Regions from separate parts of the Streptomyces sp. NPDC005794 genome, predicted to be linked through region 3. Evidence: riboswitches for the same ligand, from Rfam matches in the RefSeq annotation. Region 3 holds a riboswitch; each other region holds the start of a gene.

Region 1 (2,253 bases), on a different contig from region 3:
AGGACGAGCGCGATCCGCTTCTCGGCGGCCGGGACGTGGCGGAGCCGGGCGTGCCGTACGGCGATCCCGGCGACCCGGGCGGCACGCTCGGGGTCGGCGACGTACGCGGGCAGACCGTCCTCGTCGATCTCCTTGAAGGAGAACGGCACCGTGATCAGGCGGCCGTCGAACTCGGGGACGGCGATCTGGGTGGCCGCGTCCAGCGGGGAGACACCCTCGTCGTTCTCCTCCCAGGCCGCACGGGGGCTGGTGAGGCAGAGCGCCTGGAGGACCGGTACGTCGAGGCCGGTGAGGGCGCCCGCGTCCCAGGACTCGTCGTCGCCGCCGGCCGACGCGGTGGCGGGCTTGGTGCCCCCCGCGGCGAGGACCGTCGTCACGATGGCGTCGGCGGCGCGGAGTTCGTCGATGAGCTCGGGCTCGGGGGTACGGAGCGAGGCGACGTACAGCGGCAGGGGGCGTGCGCCCGCGTCCTCGACGGCGGTGCAGAGCGCCTCGATGAACGCGGTGTTCCCGCTCATGTGGTGGGCGCGGTAGTAGAGCACCGCGACCGTCGGGCCGGTGACGTCCCGGGCCGTCCGCTCCAGCGGGCCCCAGGCGGGGGCGGGGGCGGGCGGCTCGAAGCCGTGGCCGGTGAGCAGCACGGTGTCGGAGAGGAAGCGCGCCAGCTGCTCCAGGTTGGCGGGCCCGCCGTGCGCGAGGTAGGCGTGCGCCTCCGCCGCGATGCCGATGGGCACCGTGGAGGCGGCCATCAGCTGGGCGTCGGGGGCCTGTTCACCGGTGAGGACGACGACGGGCCGGCCGGTGGCGAGGACCTGGTCGAGTCCCTCCTGCCAGGCGCGGACACCACCGAGGAGACGCACGACGACGAGATCCGTGCCCTCCAGGAGCTGCGGCAGGTCCTCGACGGAGAGCCGGGACGGGTTCGCGTAACGGAAGCCGACCGGGCCGCCGGAGGCACGGGCGCTGAGCAGGTCGGTGTCGGACGTCGACAGGAGCAGGATCATGCGGCGTCAGTCCTTCCCCGGGGTGTCCACGCCCCGGGCGGTGTCGGATTGGGGTCTCCCCTGCTCGGACGGATCCGAGACCTCGGGGAGGGGAGTTCCTGACTCGCACGGCCGGACGGCCGGGCTCACAGTGGCGGGACCGCGCCGGAATCTCACCGGGCTTCCTCCCCTGTCGCCGTATGGCGATGGCGGACCCAACGGACCGCCGCTAGGCATAGTAGGCGGCAGGTGGGGGGTCCTGACCAGACGGCCCCCCGCCCTGACCGGGGCCGGCAGCGGTGTCCCGTAGGTCACAGTGACCGTCGGGGTGTGCCACGGTCACGGTCGGTATGCTCGCCGCCATGTCCGCCTCCTCCCTTCCGTCCCGGTCTCCGGGCGACGCGTGTGCCCGGAGCAGCGGCGACGCCTGCCCCGGCGCGCTGCGGCTGCACCGGGCGGACGACGGCGCGCTGGCGCGGATCCGCATACCCGGCGGGGTGTTGACGCCCCACCAGGCAGAGGCGCTGGGCCGGGCCGCCGAGCGCTTCGGTGACGGTGAGCTGCATCTCACCTCCCGCGGCAACGTGCAGCTGCGCGGGCTCGCGCCGGACTGCGGCGTGGAACTGGCCGGCATGCTGAGCGGGGCCGGGCTGCTGCCCTCCGAACCTCATGAGCGCGTACGCAACGTGGTCGCGTCCCCGCTCTCCGGGCTGGACGGCCTCGGGGCCGTGGACGTCAGACCGTGGCTGACCGAGCTGGACCGGATTCTCTGCGGAAACGACCGGGCCACAGCGCTCTCCGGACGCTTTCTGTTCGCGCTCGACGACGGCCGCGGCGACGTGGACGCTCTCGGCGCCGACCTCACGCTCATCGGCCGGGCCGGCGGGAGCGCGCTGCTGCGCATCGGGGAGCGCGACGCCGTTCTCCGCGTACCCGCCCCCGACGGCCCCCGCGCCGCGATCGTCGCCGCCGAGGCCTTCCTGGACGCGGCCCGGGAGACCGGCGCCTGGCGGGTGAAGGACCTGCCGCACGACGCGACCGCCGCGCTGCCCGCCGACGTCGTACGACGGCTCGGGCAGGCCGGGATCACCGGCGCACCGGAGTCCCGTCCCCGCCCTTCCGAAGCCCGGCCCCCGGTCCCCGGCCGCGTCCCCGGCAGCCGCAGCGAGGCCGCGCTGTCCGTCGGCGTACCGCTGGGGCGGCTGGACCGGGCGCAGTGGCGGCTGCTGGCCGGCGCCGGCGGACTACGGCTCACGCCCTGGCGCGGAGC
Region 2 (2,253 bases), on a different contig from region 3:
CGGCGTCGTATCAGGCAGGACCCCACGGGCCCGCCGTCGGCCGGAACCGGGGCGCGCCACGCCCCTCGGTTGCGGCAGACTGCGGCCCATGGACGTATCGATCAGGCCGGTCCGGCCGGCTCAGTTCGAGGACCTCGGCGAGATCACCGCCCAGGCCTATCTCGGTGACGGCCTGCTGGACTTCGGCGCCGAGGATCCCTATCTGGAACAGCTCCGCGCGGTGGGTCGACGGGCGGCGGAGGCCGAGGTGCTGGTCGCGGTGGACGCCGACGGCCGGCTGCTGGGCGGCGTCACCTACGTCGCGCCCGGCAGCCCGTGGGCGGACATCGCCGGGGACCACGAAGCCGAATTCCGGATGCTGGCGGTCGCGCCGGAGGCGCGTGGGCGCGGGGCGGGCGAGGCCCTCGTACGGGCCTGTATCGACCGGGCACGAGCCGCCGGCGGGCTCTCCGCGATCGTCCTGTCGACACAGCCCTCCATGCTGGACGCCCACCGGATCTACCGGCGCCTCGGCTTCGTACGGACTCCGGAGCGGGACTGGTACCCGCTGGAAGGCCTCTCGCTCCTCACCTTCCGCCTGGAACTCTGACCCACCACGACACAACATGTGGGGGCTACTTCGATCGGCAGCCCCCACATGTATGCTCGACCTCGCTGTCGCCGCAGGGGAATCCGGTGTGAATCCGGAACTGTCCCGCAACGGTGTGATCGGTGTGTTTCGCGCACCCCGAAGTCCGAAGACCTGTCGACAGTGCGTCCGGCTCGACCGAACCGGACGTCAGACGTCCGGGCCCCGCGGAGGGCCGGTGGACGCCGTGCGCCGTGCTGCCCTTCCCCGGGCGCCGTCGTGCCCGGCTGCCCCGCTCCCGCAGGCCCTGAGCCGAGCGAGGGATAGCCCCCAGTGACCATCGCGCCAGCCGATCCGGTTTCAGCCGCGGAATCCGAAGGCCGCACCACCGACGCACCCGGGACCGCGCTGCTGCGGACCCTGACCGACCTCACCGCCGATCTGCCCGACACCGACCCCGGACGGGTCGCAGCCTCCGCACTGCGCGGCCGCAGCGCGCGGGCGGACGAGGCCGAGCTGCGCTCGCTGGCCACCGAGGCGGCCGCAGGCCTGATCTCCGAGGACCCGGCCTACTCCAGGCTCGCCGCCCGGCTCCTCACCCGGGCCGTCGCGGACGAGGCCGCCGGTCAGGGCGCTGTCTCCTTCTCGGCGTCGGTCGCCGTCGGACATCGCGAGGGCCTCATCGCGGACCGTACGGCCGAGTTCGTCGCGCTGCACGCCGCCGCTCTCGACTCGCTGGTCGACCAGGCGCTCGCCGACGGCGCCGACGACCGCTTCGGCTACTTCGGGCTGCGGACACTGCACAGCCGCTACCTGCTGCGCCACCCGCTCACCCGCGAGGTCGTGGAGACCCCGCAGCACTTCCTGCTGCGCGTCGCCGCCGGGCTCGCCGAGGACACCTCCGAGCGCGCCCTGGAGGAAGTGGCCGCGCTGTACGGCCTGATGAGCCGGCTCGACTACCTGCCCTCCTCCCCCACCCTCTTCAACTCCGGCACCCGTCACCCGCAGATGTCGTCCTGCTACCTGCTGGACTCACCGCTGGACGAGCTCGACTCGATCTACGACCGCTACCACCAGGTGGCGCGCCTCTCCAAGCACGCGGGCGGCATCGGCCTCTCGTACTCCCGCATCCGCGCCCGGGGTTCGCTCATCCGGGGCACCAACGGGCACTCCAACGGCATCGTGCCGTTCCTGAAGACGCTCGACGCCTCGGTCGCCGCCGTCAACCAGGGCGGCCGGCGCAAGGGCGCCGCCGCCGTCTACCTGGAGACCTGGCACGCGGACATCGAGGAGTTCCTGGAGCTGCGCGACAACACCGGCGAGGACCAGCGGCGTACGCACAACCTCAATCTGGCGCACTGGATCCCGGACGAGTTCATGCGGCGCGTCGACGCGGACACCGAGTGGTCGCTGTTCTCCCCGGCGGACACCCCCGAGCTGGTGGACCTGTGGGGCGACGCGTTCGACGCCGCGTACCGGGCCGCCGAGGCCAAGGGGCTCGCCCGCAAGACCCTCCCGGCCCGTGAGCTGTACGGACGCATGATGCGGACGCTCGCGCAGACCGGGCAGGGCTGGATGACGTTCAAGGACGCCTCCAACCGGACCGCGAACCAGACCGCCGAGCCGGGCCGCGTCGTGCACTCCTCGAATCTCTGCACCGAGATCCTGGAGGTCACCGACGACGG
Region 3 (2,253 bases):
CCGGTCATGAGACTCCGCGCGTGCTGGATCTGGGGTGTGGGCCCGGCTCGCTGCCCGCACGGCTGATCGAACGCCTGCCGCGGGCCGAGATCGTCGCCGTCGACATGGACCCGCTGCTGCTGGCGCTGGCCCGCGCCCGCCATCCGGACGCCGCCCGGTACGTCGAGGCGGTGATCGGTGAGGAGGGCTGGACGAGCGCTCTCGAGCTCCAGGGGCCGGTCGACGCGGTCGTGTCCACCACCGCGCTCCACTATCTCCCCGAAGGAATGCTGCGGAGCACGTACGCGGAGCTGACCGCGCTGCTGCGGCCCGGCGGCGTACTGATCAACGCGGACCATCTGTCACAGGACGGGGCCGGGTTCGCCGAGATCGCCGAGTTCGTCGGGGTCCGCCGGGCCGAACGGCGGCACGCCTTCGATCACGAGGACTGGGAGGCATGGTGGTCCGCCGTCGAGAACGAGCCCGAGCTGACGCAGCTGTGTGCGGAGCGCCGTAAGCCGGGCTCCGCCCACGCCGACTGCGCCGTCACGCTCGGCCGGCACGTCGAGCTGCTGGCCGAAGCGGGCTTCGGCCATGCGAGCCCGGTCTGGCAGGTGGGCAACAGCTACGTCCTCGTCGCCATCCGGCAGTAGGCCGGGCAGGACGGGGCGGGGGCGCGCCGGCACGGCGTCGCCCCCGCCCTCATGAACGGTGCGGCACGGCCGTCACCTCTCGGCGTACCTGAGATGGGGCGCGACGCTGCGCAGCTTCTCGCACGTCTCCTCGGTCTCCCGTGCGGGGACGGACCGGCCTGTGCCACCGGCACCCGCACGGAGCCAGGTCCTGTCCCCCTCGCCCAGCAGCGTGCGAAGGGCCAGGGCCGCGTCCGGTGAACCGTCCGTGCCGCCTCGGGAGACCGCGCCGCCGTACAGGCCGCGGGGCCCCTGCTCGTATCGCGCCGGCGCGCTCAGGGCAGCGCGCTTCCGCGTCCCCAACCTCACGGGTCAGTACACCTAGGCAGCTCCCGAGCTTGTCTTCGCCCCTCGCCGGGCACTACTGTCGCCACGCCTTGGTGAACGGGAAATCCGGTGTGATGCCGGTGCGGCCCTCGCCACTGTGATCGGGAAGTCCGGCTCCGGCCCTCGCGGGCAGCCACTGGGTCCTTGTGACCCGGGAAGGCGGAGTTCGGGCGGTGGTACCCGTAAGCCAGGAGACCGGCCAAGGCACTTCAACCATCCACGAGGTGCTGGAGAGGGTCTGCTGAGCCATGCACATAGCCGAGGGTTTTCTGCCTCCGGCGCACGCGATCGCCTGGGGTGTCGCGTCCGCGCCGTTCGTCGTCCACGGAGTCCGGTCACTCACGCGTGAGGTCAGGGAGAACCCTGAGAGCACGCTGCTCCTGGGGGCTTCCGGGGCCTTCACGTTCGTTCTCTCCGCCCTGAAGATCCCCTCCGTGACGGGGAGTTGTTCGCACCCCACCGGCACGGGGCTGGGCGCCATCCTGTTCCGCCCTCCGATCATGGCGGTCCTGGGCACCGTCACCCTGCTGTTCCAGGCCCTGCTTCTCGCCCATGGCGGCCTGACCACGCTCGGCGCCAACGTCTTCTCGATGGCGATCGTGGGGCCCTGGGCGGGTTACGCCGTCTACAAAGTGCTGCGCAGGTACGGCGTGTCGCTGATGGTGGCGGTGTTCTTCGCCGCGTTCGTCGCCGACCTGTCCACCTACTGCGTCACCAGCGTGCAACTGGCGCTCGCCTTCCCGGACCCGAGCAGCGGATTCGCGGGCGCGCTCGGCAAGTTCGGCTCCATCTTCGCCGTCACCCAGATCCCGCTCGCGGTGAGCGAAGGGCTTCTGACCGTGCTGGTGATGCGCCTTCTCGTGCAGTCCAGCAAGGGGGATCTGACCCGGCTCGGCGTGTTCCTCACCGGCAGGCAGACCCGGACCGAGGCAGCCGAGACCGAGGCGGTGGCGTGATGAACCGGAACACGAAGATCAACGCCCTTCTGCTGCTCGTCGTGGCCGCGCTGGCCGTCCTGCCCGTGGCCCTCGGTCTCGGTGACGGCGAGAAGGAGCCGTTCGCGGGCGCCGACTCCCAGGCCGAGACGGCGATCACCGAGATCGATCCCGACTACGAACCCTGGTTCTCCCCGCTGTACGAACCGCCGTCCGGCGAGATCGAGTCGGCGCTGTTCGCCCTGCAGGCCGCACTCGGCGCGGGCGTCCTCGCCTACTACTTCGGCCTGCGGCGCGGGCGCCGCCAGGGCGAGCTGCGC

The links. A riboswitch is a leader RNA that binds a small molecule or an ion and turns the genes downstream of it on or off. The one in region 3 is predicted to bind cobalamin.
Region 1: linked by a shared signal. The riboswitch ahead of cobN (cobaltochelatase subunit CobN) and the one ahead of ACFYQ5_RS19230 (energy-coupling factor ABC transporter permease) in region 3 are both predicted to bind cobalamin.
Region 2: linked by a shared signal. The riboswitch ahead of ACFYQ5_RS05010 (ribonucleoside-diphosphate reductase subunit alpha) and the one ahead of ACFYQ5_RS19230 (energy-coupling factor ABC transporter permease) in region 3 are both predicted to bind cobalamin.

Annotation. Positions count from the first base shown of each region.
Region 1 is NZ_JBIAIN010000021.1:49,415-51,667, reverse strand. Features, by position in the region: gene cobN (cobaltochelatase subunit CobN) at 1-1,004, opposite strand, end outside; cobalamin riboswitch at 1,076-1,218, opposite strand; gene cobG (precorrin-3B synthase) at 1,334-2,253, shown strand, end outside.
Region 2 is NZ_JBIAIN010000003.1:63,983-66,235, reverse strand. Features, by position in the region: gene ACFYQ5_RS05015 (GNAT family N-acetyltransferase) at 89-589, shown strand; cobalamin riboswitch at 630-765, shown strand; gene ACFYQ5_RS05010 (ribonucleoside-diphosphate reductase subunit alpha) at 902-2,253, shown strand, end outside.
Region 3 is NZ_JBIAIN010000011.1:87,451-89,703, reverse strand. Features, by position in the region: gene ACFYQ5_RS19240 (class I SAM-dependent methyltransferase) at 1-632, shown strand, start outside; partial or broken gene ACFYQ5_RS19235 (chorismate-binding protein) at 705-971, opposite strand; cobalamin riboswitch at 1,033-1,217, shown strand; gene ACFYQ5_RS19230 (energy-coupling factor ABC transporter permease) at 1,247-1,954, shown strand; gene ACFYQ5_RS19225 (energy-coupling factor ABC transporter substrate-binding protein) at 1,954-2,253, shown strand, end outside.